DNA from 3 places in the Guyparkeria halopsychrophila genome. Region 1 is predicted to be linked to each of the others. Evidence: predicted binding sites of a transcription regulator. Region 1 holds the regulator's gene; each other region holds the start of a gene.

Region 1 (7,935 bases):
GATCCCACTGGTCGACCGTAACCAGGGTGGCCAGCTGATGCCGCGCATCAAGGGTGTGCGCAAGAAGCTGTCGCAGGACCTGGGCTTCCTGATCTCGACCGTTCACATCCGTGACAACCTCGATCTCAAGCCCAACGAGTACCGCATCAGCCTCAACGGCGTGCCGATCGGCACCGCCGAGATCTTCCCCGACCGCGATATGGCGATCAATCCGGGCCAGGTCTCCGGCGACATCAAGGGTATCCAGACCACCGACCCGGCCTTCGGCCTGAAGGCCTACTGGATCGACCGCGGCCAGAAGGAGGAGGCGCAGGCGCTGGGCTATACCGTGGTCGATCCGGCCACCGTGGTGGCGACCCACCTGTCGCAGATCCTCGGCGACAACGCCGCCGACCTGTTCGGCTACGAGCAGGCGCAGCAGTTGCTCGACACGCTCAAGCAGAACTCGCCCAAGTTGGTTGAGGATCTGGTGCCCAAGACCCTGCCGATGACGACCATTGTCGAGGTGCTCGGGCAGCTGCTTTCCGAGCGGATTCCGATCCGCGATATCCGCACGATTGCCGAAACCTTGACGATCCAGGGGCAGCGCACCCAGGACGTCGGGGAATTGACGGAGAGCGTGCGCATGGCGCTGGGCCGGATGATCGTCCAACACATCAATGGCTTGGCGCCGATCGTGCCGGTGATCACGCTGGATCCACAGTTGGAACAGCTCTTGCTTAATAGTACCCAGCGCGGGAATCAGGCCCCCGGAATCGAGCCCGGCCTGGCCGAGCGGCTGCACAAGTCGCTCAAGGATGCGGCCGAGCGTCAGGAGCAGAGTGGCAATCCGGCCATTCTCCTGGTGGCTCCACAGATTCGCAGCTGGCTCTCGCGCATGGTCCGGCATTCGATCCCGACGCTCAGCGTGCTGAGCTATCACGAGATACCGGACAACAAGGAAATACGCGTGGTGGCGAGCGTCGGCAACCAGAACGATGGCTGACAACTCGACCGCACAACCCAACCGCTAAGGGTCTGGTGGATACATGAAAATCAAGCGAATCATCGCCAGTGACATGCGTGAGGCCATGCGCCAGGTGCGGCGCGTGTTCGGTGACGAGGCGGTCATCCTCTCCAACAAGCCGGTCTCCGGCGGGGTGGAGGTGATTGCCGCGATGGACTTCGACGAGAAGGCGATCCAGCTGGCAGCCGCCCAGCAGTCGGCCAGCCGGATTGCCGGGGCCTCGGAGCGGCCAGCGGTCAAGGCCGAGCGCGCCGCGCCGGAACAAGCGCCGCGTCCGGCGCAGCCGACTGCGGCCGAGTCCGAGCGGGACGAGGCCGGCGATACCGCGCCCAAGACCACCGCCGAGATGCTTGCCGAGCGTAGCCGGCGAGCGGAATCGGCTGGTTCGACCGCGTCGGCCGGCGCCGGCAATGCTGCCTCGTCCCCGGGCGAGACCGACGACGACCGCGCCGCGTTCTCCGAGGCGCTGGCCGCCTGGAGCGAGCAGCAGGCCGGCGCGTCCGCCGAGTCCGTTGCGACAGAGGTTGCCGATGAGCCGGTTGCCCGCTCGAGCAAACGAACCCCGTCCCACTGGGACTGGCTGGTCGAGGATCAGGGTGCGGCCGAGGGCCAGCTGTCGACGCTGACCGAGGAGGTGGCGCAGTTGCGAGACCTGTTCGAACGGCAACTGTCGGTAATGGAGTGGCATCGTTTCAGCCAGGCGCACCCCGCCGAGGTCTCGACCGTCCAGCGGCTGCAGGATATCGGGCTGCCGACCGGGCTGGCACGTGATCTTGGTCGTGCCGCGGCCCAGGCCAAGCCCGACCGCGCCTTCGTCGAGGCACTCAAGATGCTGGGCGAGCAGCTCGAGCATCGTGCCGAGGACCCGGTCGAAGCCGGTGGCGTCTATGCCTTCGTCGGCCCGACCGGCGTGGGCAAGACCACCACGCTGGCCAAGCTGGCCGCCCGCGCGGTGCTGCACCGTGGGCGCGACTCGGTGGCGCTGATCAGCACCGATCGCTTTCGCATCGGCGCCCAGGAGCAGTTGCGCAACTACGCGCGTATCCTTAATGTGCCGCTGCATATCGCGCGTGACGAAACGCATCTGGCGCAATTGCTCGAGGCCGTGTCCGATCGGCACCTGGTGCTGATTGACACCTCCGGGATGTCGCAGCGCGACTTTCGTATGATGCAGAAACTCGAGGCCCTGATGGGCGCGGGCGAGGCGGTCAAGCTGCTGCTGGTGCTCTCGGCCAATGCCCAGTACCCGGCACTCGAGGACGTCAAGAAACGCTTCGCCGGGCTGCCTTTGCACGGCACGGTGCTGACCAAACTCGATGAGACCGTCCTGCTCGGCGGCGGCTTGGCTGCCCTGGTGCGCCCGCTGGCCGGTGTCGACGGCGAGCCGCGTCGTCTGCCGCTGGTTTGCGCGGGTGTTGGGCAGCGCGTCCCGGAAGACCTCTGGTTCCCGAAGGCGGCCGATCTGATCAAGCAGGCCCTGGAAATGGGCCAGTCACAACTCGAACACACCGACCGGGATGATCCGCTGTGGATGCTCAATCAAGCCGGATGACAACCCAGCCCGCCATTAGCGGCCACGACCAGGCCGACGGGGCGCGCCACGCCAATGCCAATCGCCCGGTGCGGGTGATCGCCGTGACCAGCGGCAAGGGTGGCGTGGGCAAGACCAATGTCTCGGTCAATCTGTCCGTGGCACTCGCGCGCAGCGGCGAGCGGGTGGTGCTGATGGATGCCGACCTGGGACTCGGGAACGTCGACGTTCTGCTTGGTCTACAGTCGCGGGGCAATTTGTCCCATGTGCTTGCCGGCAAGGCGACCCTCGACGAAATCATGCTCGAAGGCCCCGAGGGCATCGGCATCCTGCCGGCGGCCAGCGGGGTGGCCAGCATGGCCGGCCTGACGGCCGCCGAGAACGCCGGGCTGATCTCGGCCTTCTCCGGCCTGCGCTGGCCGGTCGACACCCTGGTGGTCGACTCGGCCGCGGGCATCGCCGACTCGGTGGTGCGCTTCGCCGAGGCCGCCAGCGAGGTCGTGGTGGTGGTCTGTGACGAGCCGGCCTCGATCACCGATGCCTACGCAGTCATCAAGGTGCTCTCGCGCGAACATGACGTGACCCGCTTCCACGTGGTGGCCAACATGGTGCGTGATGCCGCCGAAGGGCGACGTCTGTTCGAGAAGCTTTCGGTGGCCGCCAAGCGATTCCTCGACGTGACGCTCACCCACATGGGGTCGGTGCCGTTCGACGATTACCTGCGTCGGGCCGTGCAGCGTCAGAAGACCGTCGTTCAGCTTTACGGCGGTGCCAAGTCGACCCAGGCATTCACGGCGATGGCGGACAAGGTCAACCAGTGGCCGGTGCCACGCGGGCCGAAGGGGCAGTTGCAGTTTTTCGTCGAGCGACTGGTGAACAACGCCGAGCTGGACCCCGAGAACCTGTTATGAATGCACGCGCCATGTATCAGAACGTTCAGGCCGGATCGACCGAGGCCCTGGTGGCCAAGCACGCTGATCTGGTCAAGCGGGTGGCCTTTCACCTGCTCGGGCGTCTGCCCTCCCACGTCCAGGCCGAGGATCTGATTCAGGCGGGCATGGTCGGGCTGCTCGATGCCGCCCGCCTGTTCGATGGCGACAAGGGCGCTTCGTTCGAGACCTACGCCGGCTTGCGCATTCGCGGCGCGATGCTCGACGAGGTGCGCCGCAACGACTGGGCACCGCGCTCGGTCTACCGTCGCCAGCGGGAAATCGCGCAGACGGTAGCCGCCATCGAGTCCGACACCGGTCGCGAGGCCCGAGATGCCGAGGTCTGTGAGCGCATGGGCATCACCCTCGACGAATACCACGCCGCCATCAGCGATTCCTCCTCGGTGCACGTGGGCTCGCTGGATCACGGTGGCGAGGGGGAAAACGAGACCTTCGACATCGCCGATCTCAACAGCCAGCAACCCGACGAGGCACTGGCCGAGGGGCATTTTCAGCGCGACCTGGCCGGTTGCATCGATGAACTACCCGAGCGGGAAAGACTGGTGATGTCCCTGTACTATGTCGAGGAACTCAATCAGAAAGAGATCGGCGCGGTGCTCGGCGTGAGTGAATCGCGCGTCTGCCAGATTCACAACAAGGCGATCATGCGGCTCAAGACCGCGATGAACGCCTGGAAATAGCAGGTCGGGTGCGGAAAGGGCTCAATCTTTTCCGGTTGGCGCCGATAGAACCTCATACCCACGTTCGAACAAGGCAATCTGCCTGGTACTGACACACGATCCCAGGGGCGAAAATGGACCGAAACATGAAGATCCTCGTGGTTGACGACTTCTCCACGATGCGTCGGATCATCAAGAACCTCCTCAAGGAGCTTGGCTTCACGAACCTCGAGGAGGCCGACGATGGCCAGACGGCATTGCCACTGCTCAAGCAGGGCAATTTCGATTTCCTCGTGACCGACTGGAACATGCCGGGAATGACCGGCATCGACCTGTTGCGGGCGGTCCGTGCCGACCCGGAGCTCGTCAGTCTGCCGGTGCTCATGGTGACCGCCGAGGCCAAGCGCGAGCAGATCGTGCTCGCCGCCCAGGAGGGCGTGAACGGCTACATCGTCAAGCCGTTCAACGGGGCCACGCTCAAGGCCAAGATCGACAAGATCTTCGAACGCGTCGAATCATAGGGGCGCGGAATGACTCAAGCACGAGAGCATGAATTTCAGCCGGTGGTCGGCCGTGAGAAGCGATTGGCCGACGCCCGCGCCTTGGTCGAGGCGATCGAGAACGAGGACACGCCGGCAGAGGCCCAGCTGATCGGTGAGCTCACCGCCGCCTACTCGGGCAACATCTTCGACGAGGTCGGTCGGATGACGCGCGAGGTCCACGACACCCTCAAGAGCTTTGCCGAGGACGAACGGCTCGGGGTGCTGGCCGAGGACGAGATGCCGGACGCGCGGGACCGCCTGCGCTACGTGATCACCCTGACCGAACAGGCCGCGACCCGCACCTTGTCGATCACCGAGGACGCCACGCCTACGGCCGAGCAGATCGTCGATCGCTCGCAGCGTCTCAAGGACGAACTGGCTAAAGTCGCCGCCAGCGAAGCCGATAACGCTCGCCTGGGGGGAGTGGTCGAGTCGATGTCCCGCTACCTGGACTCGGCCACGACCTGTGGCGAGCGACTCAAGGGTCAGCTCACCGAGATCATGATGGCCCAGGAGTTCCAGGATCTGTCCGGTCAGCTCCTGATGCGGGTGATCGACCTGCTCGAGCAGCTTGAGGAAAAGTTGGTCGGGCTGTTGCAGATTACCGCCCCGGTTCGTGGCGCCAAGGCAGAAGACGGCAAGTCGGCCCCGGCCGAGCGTGCCGAGGATGGCGTCGGGCCGCAACTGCCCAGCGCCGGCGACAACGTGGTCAAGAACCAGGACGACGTCGACGATCTACTCGCCAGCCTGGGTTTCTGACCCGGTCGGTCGAGGGAAATGCCCCGCCTAGCGGGCCGGGCAGGAACGTGGCGCTCCGCGCTGGGGCGTCACAGAGCGAATGAGAGGCAAGCATGGCATTCGAAGCCGACAACGAGCTGTTGCAGGATTTCCTGATTGAGGCCGGTGAACTGCTCAACGGGCTCGATCAACAGCTGATCGAGCTGGAGCAATCGCCCGATGACGCGGACCGGCTCAACTCGGTGTTCCGCGCCTTCCATACGATCAAGGGCGGGGCCGGCTTCCTCGAGGTCCATCCATTGGTGGAAGTCTGTCACCGCGCCGAGGACATCTTCAACCTGCTGCGCAATCACGAAATCACCATGAACAGCCGGATCATGGACGTGATGCTGCAGGTAATCGACCTGCTCAATCGCATGTTCGACTCCCTGCGCGGCGGTCAGTATCCGGAGGCCGTCTCGAAAGCATTTCTCAAAGAGATTGAAGCACTGGGGCATCAGGACGTAGCGGCACCGACTCCCACCACACCTGCCGAGCCGGCCCCGAGTGACGACGCCCCGGCCGACGAGCCGATGGCAGTGGCCGATGAGGACGACGCCTTTGACCGCATGCTGGCCGACCTGGACGCGGCCGAATCCGAGGCACCGGCGGCTAGCAGTGACGCAGGTGAGGACCTGATCAGCGACGATGAGTTCGAGAGCCTGCTCGATGAGCTTCACGGTAAGGGCCAGTTTCAGGCCCCGGCGGCAGAAGCGGATGCGGCCGTCTCCGAGAAGGCGGCTGGCGCCGCGGATTCCGACGAGATCACCGACGAGGAGTTCGAGGCGGTGCTCGACGAGCTTTACGGCAAGGGCAAGGGGCCGACGGTGACTGCGCCTGAAGCGGACGAAAAGCCGGCTGAACCCGCCGCTCCCGCTTCGAAGCCGGCGCCGCCCCAATCGGCCGCCAAGCCCGCCACTGTGCCGGCCAAGCCCGATGCCAAGCCCCAGAGTGACTCCCAGGGCAATACAACGCCGGGCAACCCCAAGGCGGCAGAAGCCCACAAGGCGCCGGTGGAAACCACCGTGCGTGTGGATACCGAGCGACTCGACAGCATCATGAACCTGGTGGGGGAGTTGGTGTTGGTGCGCAACCGCATGAACACCCTCAAGACGACCTTCGAGAACGAGGAGATTTCCTCGGTAATCGCCACGCTCGACATGGTGACCTCCGACCTGCAAGGGGCGGTGATGAAGACCCGCATGCAGCCGGTCAAGAAGGTCTTCGGTCGCTTCCCACGGGTGGTGCGGGATACTGCGCGCACCTTGGGCAAGGAGGTCAACCTGGAGCTCGAGGGCGAGGACACCGATCTCGACAAGAACCTGGTCGAGGCGCTGGCCGATCCCCTGATTCACCTGGTGCGCAATGCCGTCGACCACGGCATCGAGATGCCGGACGACCGCGAGGCCAATGGTAAGGATCGCGCCGGCACCGTGTTGCTGTCAGCGGCGCAGGAAGGCGATCACATTCGCCTGTCCATCCAGGACGACGGTGCGGGGATGGATGCCGAGGTGTTGCGTCGCAAGGGCGTTGAGAAAGGGATCGTCGATGCCGAGACCGCCGAGCGCCTCACCGACCAGGAATGCTTCGAGCTGATACTGCATCCGGGGTTTTCCACCAAGGAGCAGATCTCGGATATCTCCGGCCGCGGTGTGGGCATGGACGTGGTCAAGACCGCGATCACCAAGCTCTCGGGCACCATCAGTATCGATTCGGCGCAGGGCGAAGGCACGCAGATCAACATCAAGGTGCCGCTGACGCTGGCCATCCTGCCGACGCTGATGGTGATCGTCTCCGGTCGCAAGTACGCCATTCCGCTGTCGGTGGTCAACGAGATCTTCGAGATGGCCGACAAGGAAGTGAACGTGGTCGACGGTCAATCGACCATCACCGTTCGGGATCGCGCCGTGCCGCTGTTCCGCATGACCGAGTGGCTGGCCTTGCGTGGCGAGACACCGGGTACGCGCTGCGAGACCGACCAGGTGGTCATGGTCCAGCACGGCGCGCAACTGATGGCCCTGGTGGTCGACTCGGTGATCGGTCAGGAAGAAGTCGTAATCAAGCCGCTGGGCGAGCTGCTGCGCGTGGTCGACGGTTTTGCCGGTGCGACCATCACGGGTGACGGGCACATCGCCCTGATCCTCGACCTGCCCGGCATGGTGCGACGCAACACGGGACGCGGGCGTCAACGCCTGCGCTCGGTGGCCTGACCGATGCCGATACGCCTTCTGATCGTCGACGACTCGGTATTCTTTCGCCGCGCCTTGCGGGAGGTCTTCTCCAGCGACCCGCGGCTCGAGGTCGTGGGCGAGGCGTCCAATGGTCGCCAGGCCGTGCTCAAGGCCTGCGAACTCAAGCCCGACATCATCACCATGGACGTCGAGATGCCGATCATGGATGGCATCTCGGCGGTGCGGCAAATTGCCGAACGCTGCCCGACCCCGATCCTGATGCTTTCGGCCCTGACCAA
Region 2 (7,935 bases), on a different contig from region 1:
TCGGCGTTGCGCGCGCTGCCGTTGACCTGCCCCAGACCGTCATGCAGCTGGCGATTGGCCTGCTGGACGGCCGAACTGGCCTCCTCGGCACCGCGGGCCACCTCTTCGGCCGCCTCCAGGGTCTGGCCCATGCCGGTCATCAGGGAGTCGATGGCCGCCTCTTCGCGCTTGGCCCCTTCCCGACCGCGCCGCGAGGCACGCTCGAGGCTTTCGGAGGCATCCGACATGGCCGACGACGAGCGAGCCACCTCGCGCACCAGGTTCTGCGCGGTGTCGGCGAAGGTATTGAAGGCCGCACCCACCTGGGCGATCTCGTCGTTGCCCTCGGCCGGCAGCCGCTGGGTCAGGTCACCATCCCCTTCGGCGATGTCGCGCATGCGGCCGGCGATGTGCTGCAACGGCCGGGAAATGGTCAGCACCGACAACCAGGCCAGCAGGCCGACCACGAGCATCCCCGCGACCACCGAGCCGATCTGCCAGTTGCTGGTCGACTCCAGCGCCGCCATCAGGCTCTTGGAGCGCTCGGCGATCTCGCCCCGCTCGCGCTCGACGATCGACTCGACGCTTCCCTCGATCTCCTTGAACACCGGCGTCAATTCGGTCCGGACCAGGTAGGCATCCATGCGCCATTTCTCGGAGGCATGGATGTCGAAGGCGCGGTTGGCCGCCTCGATGAACTGCGGCAATTTCTCGTTGAGCTGCTCGACGCCGTCGAGCTGCTCGAAGGTGAGCAGATAGTCGTACTCGTCGGCGATCTTCTGCGAGCGCTCGAGGGCCTGGTTGGCGTAGAGGTTGAAGTTCTCGCGCAGGGCCGGGGAGCGGAAGGAGATAAAGCCGCGCAGGCCGGCTACCACATTGCCCCAGTCACTTTGCAGACGCGCCAGATCCATCACCAGCCGGCGACGGGAGTAGCGACTGGCATCGGCGTTCTCCTCGGCGTTGAGCAGTTGGCCGAGCAGGCCCGAGATCTCGCGCTGCAACGGGTTGGCATGCACGTTGGCGTACTGCATGCCCGGGTTGTTGGCCGCCTCGTCGCCGGAAATGGCGATGATCTTTTCGGCAGTCGCGGTGAATCGGTCAAGCTGCTCGTCGAGCTTGCCGCCGGCGTTGTCGCGGTAGCGTGCCAGCTCGGTCCGCGCCGCCTCGACCTTTTCCAGCGCATCGCGGAAACGGGCCAGGTCCTCGTCACGCTGGCTCTGCAGGTAAAAACCCAGCGCACCGACCCCCCGCTCGACCTGGATGCGGATCGTGTCGGCGGCAAAGGCCGCGGGCTGACCGCGCTCGACCACTTCCTCGACTTCGTGGGCCACCTTGCTCATGTTCACCATGGTGAGCACGGCAATCGCGACCATCAGCGCCAGTATCAGCGCGAACCCGAGCAGGTTCTTCTGCGACAAACTAAAACGATTCAACCAACCTAGCATCTGCTCCTCCTGCCCTCATTCCTATATCAGGACGGGCTGATTCCCGCGCGATTATTGTGGGTAAGCATTGTTATCGACCCGCGCGACAAAAACTTGATGCCTCACACGTCTTTTTCGCGCCCCCGCTGCGTTGGCCAGCGCCAACATCCCGTCAGCTGCCGACCGCGCTCATCAGGAACGCCACGAACCCGGCCACGGCAAGCAGGATCAATGCCACTCCCAGCCATTCCTCGCGCGAGCCCTTGCGGCTGGCCGCCATCATCGGCTTGATCCGCGGCAGCAGGAAGAGCAGGACCGCGCCCAGCAGCACGGCCATACCGATCTTCATCCAGAGGTCCATCACGTCACTCCTTTTGGCCCAAACAAGTGGGCCCACATTCAGGTGATCACATACAAGAAGACCCCTTGCACGAGGCAAGGGGTCCGGTGTGCTGACGCCCGCCACCCGGCCTGACGAGCAGGTCGGGCAGCCGCGCCCCTCGCATCAGTCGTTCTGGTTCATCCCCAGGAGACTGAGCAGGTGCACGAACAGGTTGAAGATATTCAGGTACAGGCTGACGGTCAGAAGCAGGTAGTTGTCCTCGCCACCGTTCACCATCCGGCCGGTGTCGTAGAGGATAAACCCGCTCATCAGGAGCACGACCGCCGCCGAGATCGCCATGGATAGCGCCGGGATCTCGAGGAAGATGTTGCCCAGCATGGCGGCGATTACCACCACCAGGCCGACGACCAGGAACCCCCCCATGAAGGAGAAGTCACGGCGCGAAACCAAGGCATAGCCCGACAGGCCAAGGAAGATCGCGCCGGTGCCGCCCAGCGCGGTCATGACGATCTGCCCGCCGTTGGGCAAGGCCAGGTAGTGGCTCAGCATCGGGCCCAACCCGAAACCCAACAGGCCGGTGATGGCGAAGACCACCGCCAGACCCATGCCGGAGTTTGCAGTGCGCGGCAGCACGAACCAGATCAGTGCCAACGCGCCACCCAGGGTGAGCAGCGATGTCCAGCCGGGCACGCCGGCCAACAGGGACACCGTCGCCATCAGCGCCGAGAACAACAGCGTCAGCGACAACATCATGTAGGTGTTGCGAATGACCTTGTAGGTCTCGAGTTGGGAGACCCCCGTCTGAACGGTGGCCCGATTCTCGAATGCCATGCAACCTCACCTCGTCTCTGGTATTCATGTGATTCGGAGTTGACCCCGGAGTATAAGCGCTGTGAACTCAGGCGCAATCGTCCGACCGACCTGAATCCAAGGAGCACCCTCGTGTCCGACCTCGCCACCCCACCCCGTCGCGTCCTGATCACCGGCTGCTCGTCCGGTATCGGCCGACGCGCCGCCGAAATGCTCGCCGAGCGAGGCCATCTCGTGGTCGCCAGCCTGCGCAATCCCGACGACGTGGCCGAGTGGCCGCACGCCCATATCCCGGCCGTTGCCCTGGACCTGAATGACTCGGCCTCAATCCACGCGGGGCTGACAGCGGCGGTCGAGGCGGCCGGCGGGCCGATCGAGGCGCTGTTCAACAACGGCGCCTACGGTCAGCCGGGCGCCGTCGAGGATCTGACACGCGACACCCTGCGCGCGCAACTCGAGACCAACCTGCTCGGCACGGTGGAATTGACCAACCTGGTTATCCCGTCGATGCGGGCGGCCGGGTTCGGTCGGATCGTGCAGAACAGCTCCGTGCTGGGGGTCAGCGCCCTGGCGTTTCGCGGCGCGTACGTCGCCTCGAAGTTCGCGCTCGAGGGCATCAGCGACACCCTGCGCCTGGAACTGACCGGCAGCGGCATCGACGTCTCCCTGATCGAGCCCGGCCCGATCACATCCGGTTTTCGCGCCAACGCGCAACGGGCCTTCGAGGCCAATATCGACTGGCAACACTCGGTCCACCACGAGGCCTACGAACGTCAGCTCGCACGGCTGAAAACAGCCGGTCCCGCCGCGCCGTTCACCCTACCGCCGGAGGCCGTGGTCCGCCGCGTGATCCACGCGATCGAATCGCGCCGGCCGAAGGCGCGCTACCCGGTGACGGTGCCGACCTACCTGTTCGCCGTGCTCAAGCGCCTGCTGACCACGCGGGCCATGGACCGGGTGCTGATGCGCGCCTCGGGTGGCGGCAAGCGCTGATGAGCGCCCTCGACTCGCCGATCGCCCAGCTCTACGTCCTGATCGAGTGGACGATCCGCCTGGCCGCGCTGTTCATCGTGCCGCTGCGCCGACCACCGGCCGCCGCCACCGCCTGGCTGCTGTTGCTGTTCTTCCTGCCGATCGTCGGGCTGGTGATGTACCTGCTGGTAGGCCGGCCGCGCATTTCCCGTGATCGCGCCGAGAAGATCGCTCATTTGACGCAAACCCTGCGCCCGATCACCGACCGGCTGGCACAAGCGGAACCCCAGGGCAGCGGCAACCTGCCGGCGCGCTTCGCCGCGGTCGACCAGATGGTGCGTCGCTGGCGCCAGTTTCCGCTGTTCGACGGCAACCGCATCGGCCTGATTGATTCGATGGACGCCTTCGCCGCCGAACTGGTGCGCGAGATCGACGCAGCCCGGGACCATGTGCATCTGACCTTCTACATTGCCGCAATCGACCGAGCCACCCGGCCGATATTCGATGCCATGGAACGGGCGGCGGCACGAGGCGTGACCGTCCGGCTGATCGTCGACGACTTCGGCTCCAAGGAAGACATGCGCGGCCTGCGGCGACTCGGGCGACGAGGCATCGCGGTCGGTCGGGCCTTCCCACGCTCCAAGCTGCCACGCAAATCGGCACGTTTCGATCTGCGTAACCACCGCAAGCTGGTGGTGATCGACGGGCAGGTCGGTTACGCCGGCTCGATGAATCTGGTGCACCCGGAATTCGGCCGCGGGCAGTGCTACGAGGACCTGATGTTGCGCATCGAGGGGCCGGTGGTGCTGGAGTTGCAGGCTATCTTTGCCGGCGACTGGTACCTGGAAACTGGCCTGCTGCTGGAGACGGAGCAATATTTCCCGGCACCGATCACCGCGGGGCACGAGTCCTGCGTCGGCCTGCCCAGTGGTCCCGAATACCCCGAGCCACTGCTCCAGCGCCTGTTGCTGGGCCTCCTGCATGCCGCCACCGAACGTGTCGAGATCGTCACGCCGTATTTCGTCCCCGATGAATCGACGCTGGACGCGCTCAAGGCCGCCGCTCATCGGGGCGTACATTGCGAACTGATCCTGCCCGAATCGCTCGACCACCCGCTGGTGCAACTGGCGCAGGAATCCTACTTCGACGAACTGCTGGAGGCCGGGGTGATCATCCGGCGCCATCCGACCCGGCTGCTGCACAGCAAGATCACGCTCTGTGATGGCCGGCTCTCGCTGGTCGGCAGCGCCAACCTGGATGTGCGCTCCTCATTGATCAATGCCGAATTCGGCCTGCTGTTCTACTCCAGCGAAACCGCGGCCCGGCTGGCCGACCAAATCGAAACCTATCGACGCGTCTGTCCGCTACTGACCCGCGAGCAGTGGGACGAACGTGGCCGCGGCCGCATGCTCGCCCAGAACCTTGCCCGCCTGACCTCGCCGCTGCTCTAGGCGCCCCACGAAAACGGCGCCCGAAGGCGCCGTTCAATCCAGTCCGTTGACGGGTTTCTCAGCGGCCGGTCGCCCGTTGATCAAGGGCGACCAGCATTCGGTCCTGCGCCCGCAACTCCTTTGCCAGCTCACGCGCGGCAAGCAGATCCTTCTCGTTCATCTCACCGAGGAACGATCTCATCAGCTCGTCGGCCGCCCGGTGACCGCTTTCCACCAGCGGGCTGAGCAGGCCATAGGCCGCGACGTAGTCCGGCTTGTTCAGACCCAAACCGTGGGCGTACATCATGCCGAGGTTGTAGCGGGCCACGGTATGCCCCTGAGCGGCGGCTTCGCCATACCAGTGCAGGGCCTTCTCGTAGCTCGGCTCGATACCCTTTTCACCCAGGTAGAGGGCGGCCAGATTGCTCTGGGCGCGCGCATAACCCTCCTCGGCGGCCCGCGTGAACCAGTCGATCGCCTCGGCACGATCACGTTCGACACCCTGACCCTCGAAGTACATGGTGCCGACTGCCAGCTGACTCGGGGCGAAACCGGCTTCGGCCGCCGCGCGGTACCAGCGCAGGCCTTGCTCGTAGTCCTTCTCGACCATCTTGCCGTTGGAATACATATGGCCCAGAACGTACTGGGCAAAGATATCGCCCTTCTCGGCCTTGGGCAGCCAATGCTCGACGCCGCCGTCCTCGTAGAGATCCTGCGCGACGGCCGCCGGCACGTCGGCCGCCTGGACCGCCAGCGGTAGAGCCAACCCGCCGGCCGCCAGCGAGAATGCCAGCGCACGCGCCAACCGGCCGGCGCCAAATGTATTACTGCGTTCCATGATCCCTGCCCTCGTTCTGCTCCGATTCGGATACGAAAGGTCTGCACAAATCGGAGCAGACCCTTCCTTACAAGCATGACCCCGAATCGAAGGAAATACAATCACAAGATGTCACCCCGAGTGGCTGATTTGGAAGGAAAACATCACGCCGAATGCATATCCGAGCATCAGCACATCGTGATGCTTACCCCGCCACGCGGTTTCAGCGCCCAATGACCAGCTGGAAGGCGAGCATCGCCATGAAGGACAACACGACCACCAGGCCAATGTTGCCGGGCGAAAGGCGCTGGTTGGCGTCCGGCAGCAATTCCGCGAACACCATCCAGATCATCGCCCCGGCAGCCAGTCCCAGCCCGATCGGCAGAAAAGGCTCGAAGGCGCTCACGAACAGGTAGGCCGGGATGGCCATCAGCGGTTGCGGCAGGCTGGAGAAGATCGCCCAGCCGGCCGCCTGCCAGACGGGCACACCGCGCGGCACCAGCACCAGGGCAATGGCCAGCCCCTCCGGTATGTTGTGCACGGCAATCGCCGCCGTGATGAACACGCCCAGCTCCTCGCCCCCGCCGAAAGACACGCCGACCCCCACCCCTTCGGCGAAGGAATGAATGGTCATCACCCCGACGATCATCAGGGCCTTTTTCGCATCCGCTCCCTGCAAATCGCTGACACCAGGGGTGTTGTGCCGATCCATCCACCGGTCGGCGAGCACGACCAGCAGCAACCCGGAGGCGATCCCCAGCAGCACGCGCCATCCGCCAATTGCGCCACCCTCAGCGATCAGGCTGTGACTGGCAGCCAGCATCAAACCCGCCGCCAGGGCGGCACCCACGGCAAGCCAGCGGTCGTCCACCCGCCGGGCGAACGCCAGCGGGATGGCACCCAGCCCGGTGGTCAGCGCCGTGATCAGCGCCGCTATAAAGACGGTCAGCAGGCTGACTTCGAGAGCCATAAACATATCCTGATATCCGAATGCATAGTGATCCTAGACCGTCACCAGCAGGAAAACCATGCGGCGCCTCAGCCCACCGACGGCCAGCCGAGGTCAAGCTCGCCCAAAGGCACCCCGTGACGGGCCTGGAGCCCCGAACACGTCACGCCCAGCAACCGGATCGGCCGGCGACCGGCCTCGGTGTCATCGAACAGGCCTGGTAAGGCGCCGAGCAATTCCTCGGCCGACGACAGCGGCCGCGTGAAGGTGCGCCGCCGTGTGATCTGGACGAAATCCGCGTATTTCAGCTTCAGCGTGACCGTACGCGCGGCAAGCTCGCGAGCTGCCAGATCACGTGCGACCCGCTCGACCAGCGGCGGCAGGGCCGCCTCGACCTCGTCGCGGGAGGTCAGATCGCTTGCGTAGGTGGTTTCATGCCCCAACGACTTGCGCTCACGTCGGCTCTGCACGGGACGGTCGTCGACGCCGCGGGCAATCTGGTAGTAGTGCCGCCCCGCCTTGCCGAACCACTCGACCAGTTCATGCAGTTCGTGAGTGCGCAAGTCGCCGCCAGTGTGAATGCCATGCGCCTTCATGCGTCGCTCGGTGGCCGGCCCCACACCGTGAAAATCGCCCACCGGCAGCGTCTCGATGAACGCCGGCGCGGCCTCGGGATCGATCAGGTAGAGGCCATCGGGCTTGTCCACATCCGAGGCGAGCTTGGCGAGAAACTTGTTGTAGGAAACCCCGGCCGAGGCGACCAGCCCGGTCGTCTCGTGGATTGCCGCCTTGATCTCGCGCGCCATCAGGGTGGCCGAACCACGACAGGCAGAGCCGTCGGTGACATCGAGATACGCCTCGTCCAGGGACAGGGGTTCGATCCAGTCGGTGTAACGGCGAAATACCGCATGGATCTGGCGGGACACCGCGCGGTAGACATCGAAGCGGGGGCGCAGAAAAACGAGATCGGGACAGGCACGGGCCGCACGGGCCGCCGGCATCGCCGAATGAATGCCGAACCGCCGGGCCTCGTAGCTCGCCGCGGCGACCACGCCTCGCCCAGCCGGGTCGCCACCGACCACCACCGGCCGACCACGCAGTTCGGGCCGATCACGCTGCTCGACCGAGGCGTAGAAGGCGTCCATGTCGACGTGAATGATCTTGCGCATGCCCGCCTCGGGCCTCACTCGGCCAACCTGGCCCGGTTGCGG
Region 3 (7,935 bases), on a different contig from region 1:
CTGCGATGAGCTATTGGAAATGTCGCCCATCATCTCGCGCAACCGCGTGACGGTGGCCCCCAGGCGGCGGATCAGCTGGCCGGTCTCGTCCTTGGCATCCGAGTGGGGCGTGATGGTCAGATCACCCGCGGCGATCCGGTCGGCGATCTCGACGGCCTCGTCGATGGGCCGAACGACCGAGCGCGTGATGAGCAGGCCGGCGAGAATGGCGATCACGATGGCGACAAGGCTGCCGAAGAGCAGGAGGCCCTTCATGCGCGAGTCGACCACCTCCAGGCTCGCCTGCCGCTCTTCAAGCAGGGCGCGCTCTTCTTCGATCATGGCGTGGTCGATCTCGCGCATGGCATCCATGTCGGCCTTGGCGCTCGTCAGCAATGCCTGGACCTGCTGGCGCACGTCGGCTGAGAGATTGCCTGCCTCGCGGCGCAGGTCGATGGCCGGCTGCATGTAATTGTCCATCCAGTGGTGGTAGGCGTTTTCCAGTTCCACCAGCCGTTCCAGTTGTTTCGGATTGTCGGCAGTCATTTCCTCGAGGCGGTCATTGCGTCGCAGGAAGGCCTCCTTGCCGTCGTGGTAGGGCTCGAGATAGCCTTCTTCCCCGGTGACCAGGTAGCCGCGCTGGCCGGTTTCGATGTTCACCAGTGCCAGTACCTGGCTTTCCAGCTCTTCCAGCACGGTGTAGGAGTGCTGGTTTATCGCCTGTGCTTCCCGCACCTCGCCGTACTGCATCCAGACCGATCCGGCAATGAGCACGATCAACAGGGTGAGTACGCCAAAGCCAAGGCCAAGTCGGGTGCCGATGGGCAGGTTTTGCATCAAAGGTCTCCTGGCTCGGGTGGGCTTGTGGGGCAAGCCCGCCCGACACGGGTGAGTGGGTGAGTGGGCTTATCGGCCGCCGGTGGGAAAGGTTTAGTGTTCGCGCAGGAATGGTCGGGCCGGGTGGCGGGTGGCCGTCGTGATCAATCGAGCGCAAACGGGTAGATTGCGAACGATCGTCCGGCCGTCCTGATGCGATGCAACGGCGCGTCGGGCGGTTTCACGGGTCTATCACCATGCGGTACAGTCGGACTTAGGCTGGAATGTGCCCCGGCCTGAGGAGTTGTCGATGTTGTACCTGCCGCAAACCGCCCGCGCCGAGCCGGGCAATCCGGGTGAGCTGGAGGCGATCTTCAAGGCCGAGCTCGCGGCCCTGCCCGCGGACGACCTGCCGTTGCAGCAGGGCATGGCCCACGGCAGCGTCGCCAAGGGCGATGACCTGTCGGTGATGGTGATCGGCAGCGCCTTCGATAGCGATCAGCTGCGCATCCATGCGGGGCTCTTTTATACCAGCGTGGTGGCCGGCTGCGCCTGCAACAACGATCCCACCCCGATGAATGACGAACCCGAGTATTGCGAGGTCGAATTCACCATCGATCGCCCGGGTGGGGCCGCGCGGGTGCGACTGCTGGAACCCGACGGATGAGCACCTCGTCCGCACGCCACGGCGAGGCCGGTGCGCATGCGCCGACTGGCGAACCGTCGCGTCGGGGCGCGTGGCCTGCCCATCGGGTCGGGTTGCTGCTGTTGGCCATCTGGGGGCTGATTCTCGCGGTCTTGACGTGGTCGAGCCTGCAGGCAATCGAACGCTACGAAGATCATGCCAACGAGCAGGTCGAGCAGCGCACGGGGCTGGTGGCGCTGATGCAGTCGACCCTGATCGACAGCGAACTCGATGCCATCGATCGTGACCTGCGGGTGATTCGAGAACGCCTCGTTCAGCGATTGGACGAGCCCGCCTCGCAGCAGGCCCGGACGATGGAATCCTCCCTCGATGCCAACGCGCTGGTGCGTGACCTGTGGTGGTTGGACAAGACCGGGGAGCGGCTGGCCACGCGCCGCCGCGCGGATGATCTGAGCATCGACCCGGCGCAGGAGTCCTTTTTCCGCGTACACCTCGAGTCGGCTGGTCGGCAGGCGGCGGGAAAAACCTTTCTTTCCCGGCCGATAGGCGCTGGCGGTACCCGCCTGATGGCGATGAGTCGGGCGCTCCGTGACGAATCGGGGGCCTTCCGCGGCGTGCTGGTGGCGTATGTGGACCTCGCTGCCCTGGCCGCGCTGCTCGATCGGGTGACGGCCCGCCAGCGTCTCATGTCGCTGGTGGCCCACCGGGAGGGACATTTGTTACACAACCTGGCCGAGGGTGGCCTGCCGTCGAGATCACTGGCCGAGTGGTTCCAGGCCAGCGACGGCACACCGCCGACCGTCGGGCGCTTTCACGGTCGCGCGGATGGCCATGACTATCAGTACGCGCTCGCCCAGCCCGAAGGGTGGCCCCTGAATGTGGTTGCCGCCGAGGATCTCGCGCTGCTCCAGACCCAGCTGGCCGCCAACGCCAACGATCACTACTGGCGCCTGCTGATCTGGGCCACGGTGTCGGGGTTGCTGCTGTTGCTGGTCGGCTGGTTGTTCGCGCGGCGTGCCTCGGCGCTGGAGCAGGCGGCGGAGAGCGAGCGCCGTCTGGCCGAAAGTCATCGCCGCAATGCCGCGATCATCGAGGCCATGCCCGATCTGCTGTTCACCATGAATGCCGAGGGCCGCATTCTCGATTTCGAGCCGGGTGAAGGCATCCCCTTGTTGGAAGAACCCGAGGTGTTTCTGGGGCAGACGGTCGGAGAGGTAATGCCTCCAGCCCTGGCCGAGCTGACCCAGTCGGTCATCGACCGCACCCTGGCGCAAGGCACGGTGCAAACCTATCAATATCAGCTCGATTTCGACGGCGTTCCCCATTATTACGAGGGCCGCTGCTCGCCACTGGCAGAAAGCAGCGTGTTGATCCTGATCATCGACATCACGGCACGCAAGCAGGCGGAGAACGCGCTTGAATGGACGGCCACCCACGACCCCCTGACCCAATTGCCCAACCGGCGCTTGTTCCGCGACCGGTTGGGGCTGGCAGCCAACGAGTTCCATCGTTACGGCGGCAACGGGTTCTGCCTGCTGTATCTCGATCTCAACGGCTTCAAGGCGATCAACGACACCCTCGGTCACGCCGCCGGGGATCAACTCTTGCGGCAAGTGGCCGAGCGGCTCGAGCAGCAGGTGCGAGACGCCGACAGCGTGGCGCGCCTGTCCGGTGACGAGTTCGTGGTGATGATCAGCCACGCCGGTCGGTCCGAGGCACGCGTGGTGGCCGGCAAACTGCGCGAGGAGATCGGGCGGCCATACGTGCTGGACGAGGGCGAGGCTCGGGTCAGTGTCTCGATCGGGATGGCCTGCTGCCCCGAGGACGGCCGCATGACGGAGGCCCTGATGTGCTCGGCAGATGCCGACATGTACCGCGACAAACAGGTCCGTTTGATCCAGGAACGTTGATGGCCCGCGATGCCGGACCGACTGACGCCGTCAGGCTTCGACATGACGGGCATTTTTTGAAGCGTCCCATCGCCGCGGCGATGCGTCCGCTGCCCCCAACGCGTTGAACGATCCGCCCGCGAAGGCCAGGCGTCCGCCTCGGATCGCTAAGGGGCCGTCGATTCGGCGACGGCAACCCGGTTGCGGCCATCGCGCTTGGCCTGGTACAGCGCCTGATCGGCGCGGTTGATCAGGCTGTCGAGGGACTCGCCGGCACGGCACTGCGCCACGCCCTGGCTGACGGTCAACGCCTCCTCGCTCTCGGGCAGGCGATTGCGCCGGGCAACCGCCTCGCGGATGCGTTCGGCGGTAAGACGTGCCGCTTCGGCATCCGTGTCCTGCAGCAATATCAGGAACTCGTCACCGCCCCAGCGACAGAGCGTATCGACCTCCCGGATCTGCGAGGACACGGTGTCCACCAGCTCACGCAGGACCCGGTCGCCCGTCTGGTGGCCGTGGCGGTCGTTGATCGTCTTGAGGTGGTCGAGGTCCAGGTTGATGATCGAGACCGGCTGGTCAAGGCGGCGTCCAAGCCGTTGCGCGTGTTCGAACAGCACCTCCATGGCCTCCCGGTTGCCCGCCCCGGTAAGACGGTCGGTGGTGGCCATGGTTTCCAGTCGCCGTTGATAGTTGCGCAGGGTCCAACCGCCGGTCAGCAGCACCAGGACGGTGACGCCCAGCGCCAGCAGGACGTTAGCGATCAGGGTGTTGAGCAATCGGGCATTGGCGGCCGATTCGCGTTGCTCCACCACCAGGAACCAGTCGAGTTCGGGAATCAGTCGGGTGTTGACGTAGACCGTGCCGCCTTCGGGGCGCTCGTAGGCGAATTCCGTACTGGGACTGGTGAGGATGCGGGTGGCGTGGCGGGCCAGTCCCGGCTGGGCCTGAATGCGCAGCGGGCCGTGGTAGCCGGAGCCGCGCAGGGTGATCTCGCCCTCGCGATCCATGAAATAGATCGAGCGGCCGTAGCGGCGCTGGTAGCTTTCGATCAGCCCGGCGACGGTCTCGACGGCCAGTCCGATGCCGGTGGCGCCGATGTAGTCGCCCGACTCGTCCTCGACCCGGTAGTTGACGAAGATCGACAGCCGGGTGGGCTTGGCGGTGTCGTGGTCGATATTGATTTCGAACGGCTCGTTCATCTGCCGGACGCGGAAATACCAGATGTCAGCCTTGTCCGCGCGCGACACCGTCTTCAGGACCCCGTCGGGGTGGTAGTAGCGCCGACTGGCCTCGCTGACGAAAAAGGCGGTGGTGGTGTCGTATTTCTGCTGGATCTCCGTGAGATAACGGATGATCGCCTCCTGATCCTCTTCCCCCTCGACCACCCAGTCGCGCACAAAGGTGTCGTGCGCCATCAGCGAGGAAATGAGGATCGAGCGCAGCAGGTCTCGCTCGATCTCGGAGAAGATGTTGTCGCTGGTCAGCGGGAGGGTCTCCTCCGCGATCTGCTTTTCCAGCGAATCCTCGGCGACGAAGTAGCCGATCACGCTGGTGGCGACGAATCCCAACGTCAGCAGAAGGGTCAGGGCCGTGGCGAATAGCAGCTTGTTGCGTTGCATCAGGGGGCTTTGTGCTCGAGGTAGCGTTGGGCGAATGCCTCGGCCGGCAGCGGCTGGCTTTCCAGGAAGCCCTGGTAGATGTCGCAGTGGTACTGGCGCAGGAAGTCCCGCTGGCTATCGTGCTCGACGCCCTCGGCAAGCACCTTGAGGCCAAGGGTGTGGCCGAGGTCGATGATCACCCGGGCGATCTGGCCGCGATCACTGGGCTCCTCGATCATGTCGACGAAGCGCTTGTCGATCTTGAGCACGTCGATGGCGAACTCGCGCAGCTGGCCCAGCGAGGAGTAGCCGGTGCCGAAATCGTCCAATGCCACGTGCACGCCCATTGCCCGCAGCCGGTCGAGCAGGTCGCGGGCCTCGGACTCGCGGCGCACGATCGCGCTCTCGGTCAGCTCCAGTTCCAGGCGCTCGGCCGGAAAACCGGTCTCGTCGAGTACGCGTTTGACGAGTGCGTGGATCTCGCCGTGGCGCAGTTGGTGTGGCGAGATATTGACTGCCAGCCGGCCGAACTCATGCCCGGCATCGAGCCAGGCCTTGCCCTGGCGGCAGGCCTCGCGCAGCACCCATTCGCCCAGCGGCCAGATCAGGCCGGTGGTCTCGGCCACCGGAATGAAGCGATCCGGCGAGATCAACCCGTCGATGGGGTGCTGCCAGCGCACCAGCACCTCGGCCCCGTGCAGCCCCTGGTCGTCGATGCGGGTCTGCGGCTGGAACACCAGGCACAGTTCGTCGTTGTCGATCGCCTGGCGCAGCTGCAGCTCGAGTGCCACGCGATCGCGGGCGGCGACGGTCATTCCGTCGGAGAAGAAGCGGAATGTGCCGCGACCCTCGTCCTTGGCCCGGTAGAGTGCCGTGTCCGCCTGCTGCACCAGGCTTAGCGGCGAACTGGCGTTGTCGGGGAACAGCGAGATGCCGACCGAGGCCAGCACGCGGACTTGTTGCCCTTGGCTGAGTTCCCAGGGTTCGCCCAGGGCGTTGATCACCTCGTTGGCGATATCGCCCACCTCGGTGGCGGTATCGATGCCGGTGATCGCCATGGCGAACTCGTCGCCACCGAATCGGGCAATGGTATCGGTCTTGCCGAATCGGTCGCGCAGCCGTTCGCTGACCTTGATCAGCAACTGGTCGCCGACGGCATGGCCAAGCGAGTCGTTGACGTCCTTGAAGCGGTCGAGGTCGACCATCAGCACGGCCAGCAGGCTGTCCTCGCGCCGCGCCAGATCGACCAGTTGCTCGAGGCGCGCCATCATCATCAGCCGATTGGGCAGGCCGGTGAGCGCATCGTGGTGGGCGAGGTAGTCGAGCTTGGACTCGCTTTCCTTCTCTCGGCTGATGTCGACGAACAACCCGACGTAGTGGGTGATGTTGCCCTCGCGGTCGGTGACCGTGCTGATGCTCAGAATTTCCGGGAAGATCTCGCCATTGCGCCGACGGTTCCAGACCTCGCCCTGCCAGTGGCCGTCGTGCTCCAGAGCCTTCCACATGCGGTCGTAGAAATCGCGGTCGTGCTGTCCCGAGGCGAGCAGGTCGGGCGTCTTGCCGATGACTTCTTCGGCGCTGTAGCCGGTCAGCTCGGTAAAGGCTGGATTGACTTCGATAATCTTCTGGTTGCGGTCGGTGATCACCACCCCTTCGCGGGTGTTCTCGATCACCTTGGCCATCAGCCGCTCGTGCTGCTCGATCTGGTGGCGGTCGTGGATATCGGTGACCACGCCGTCGAACCACAGGGGCTCGCCCTGGGCATCACATCGCACCAGCGTGACCTCTTCCACCCAGCGATACTCACCGTCGGCCATGCGTACGCGATACTCCTGGTAGTACTGCCTCTCGCCGCTGGCCACCTGTTCCTCCAGGCCCGCGGCCACCATGGCCTGGTCGTCGGGATGGATGATGTCGGCGAATTTGAATCGGTCGCGCTGCCATTGCTCGGCCGAATAGCCCCAACGCTCGATGTTGCTCGACACGAACGTCGTCGGCCAGCCGTTCTCGGGCAGCCAGCGGAACAGGACGGCGGGACTGGCCTGGACGGCCTCGCGGGCGCGCTCCAGGTCCTCGAGCCGGTCAAAGTAGTCCAGCGCGAAGGAGATGTCGGTGGCGAGTTCCTCCACCGTGTGGCAGATGGCCTCGTCGAAGAAATCGCTGACCGTGGCGTACAGGGCCATCGCACCGATGATCTCGCCGCCCCGATGGATCGGGAACGCCACCACGGCATCGACGCCCGCCTCGACGGCCTGCTGATGCCAGACTTCGGTCGCCAGCGCGCTCTGGAAGTGATTAACCACGACCAGTTCGTCCGAACGTATCGCCCGTCCCGCCGGCCCCTGACCGGCCGGCTCGTGCGGATGGATGCTGACCTCGAGCGTCTGGATATAGCCGGTCTGGTCGCCGAATTGGACGACCGGTTCGACTGCTCCGGTGTCCGGGTTGATCAGCCCGATCCAGGCAAAGGCGAGGTGGCCATGCTCGACCGCCACGCGGCAGGCCGTTTCGAACAGGTCTTCGGCCGTACGACAGCGGGTAATCGCCTGGTTGGTCTGCGAGAGCAGGTCGTAGAGATCTTTCTGGTGTTCCAGTGCATGGTAGGCCTCGCGCTCACGGGTGACGTCCTCGGCGATCGAGACCAGCCGCTCGGCCCGACCATTGTCCGAGCGTGTCAGGCGGATGTCGAAGCGCAGATGGGCGGTCGTGCCGTCCGGGCGCGCCAGGTTGTATTCCTGGGCGCAGTGATCGACCCGTCCGTCGACGAGGTCCTGCACGGCGCGGGCCTCGTCACCGTGCAGGGCGTCGCCCAGCAACTCGTCCCAGCTTTTACCGACCAGCGACTCGCCCGGGTGCCCCAGCATTTCGGCCAGGCGCGGGTTGGCGTCGGTGATGCGGCCGCTCGTCGGCGAGCTGATCGCCATGCCGAAAAACGGCATGTCGTAGAACACGCGCAGCAGTCGATCCTGCTCGGCGGTGCGGGCGGCCCAACGCAGGGCATCGCCCT

The links. Region 1 encodes FliA, which starts transcription of late flagellar genes. Its sites were predicted from a motif close to GCTAAAGTTNNNNNNNNNNCNGCCGATA; they were not measured.
Region 2: ABGV18_RS00460 (methyl-accepting chemotaxis protein) is a predicted target of FliA. The motif match lies at 1,496-1,523, and genes of this name have one in related genera.
Region 3: ABGV18_RS03290 (methyl-accepting chemotaxis protein) is a predicted target of FliA. The motif match lies at 887-914, and genes of this name have one in related genera.

Annotation. Positions count from the first base shown of each region.
Region 1 is NZ_JBDODP010000002.1:37,104-45,038, forward strand. Features, by position in the region: gene flhA (flagellar biosynthesis protein FlhA) at 1-985, shown strand, start outside; gene flhF (flagellar biosynthesis protein FlhF) at 1,029-2,558, shown strand; gene ABGV18_RS01185 (P-loop NTPase) at 2,555-3,448, shown strand; gene ABGV18_RS01190 (RNA polymerase sigma factor FliA) at 3,445-4,167, shown strand; gene ABGV18_RS01195 (chemotaxis response regulator CheY) at 4,281-4,667, shown strand; gene ABGV18_RS01200 (protein phosphatase CheZ) at 4,677-5,447, shown strand; gene ABGV18_RS01205 (chemotaxis protein CheA) at 5,540-7,675, shown strand; gene ABGV18_RS01210 (chemotaxis-specific protein-glutamate methyltransferase CheB) at 7,679-7,935, shown strand, end outside.
Region 2 is NZ_JBDODP010000001.1:98,473-106,407, forward strand. Features, by position in the region: gene ABGV18_RS00460 (methyl-accepting chemotaxis protein) at 1-1,424, opposite strand, end outside; gene ABGV18_RS00465 (hypothetical protein) at 1,576-1,764, opposite strand; gene ABGV18_RS00470 (Bax inhibitor-1/YccA family protein) at 1,909-2,577, opposite strand; gene ABGV18_RS00475 (SDR family NAD(P)-dependent oxidoreductase) at 2,689-3,549, shown strand; gene cls (cardiolipin synthase) at 3,549-4,979, shown strand; gene ABGV18_RS00485 (tetratricopeptide repeat protein) at 5,038-5,796, opposite strand; gene ABGV18_RS00490 (ZIP family metal transporter) at 5,999-6,745, opposite strand; gene dinB (DNA polymerase IV) at 6,814-7,893, opposite strand; gene ABGV18_RS00500 (PAS domain S-box protein) at 7,908-7,935, opposite strand, start outside.
Region 3 is NZ_JBDODP010000004.1:120,788-128,722, forward strand. Features, by position in the region: gene ABGV18_RS03290 (methyl-accepting chemotaxis protein) at 1-816, opposite strand, end outside; gene ABGV18_RS03295 (hypothetical protein) at 1,106-1,462, shown strand; gene ABGV18_RS03300 (diguanylate cyclase) at 1,459-3,351, shown strand; gene ABGV18_RS03305 (diguanylate cyclase) at 3,498-4,949, opposite strand; gene ABGV18_RS03310 (bifunctional diguanylate cyclase/phosphodiesterase) at 4,949-7,935, opposite strand, start outside.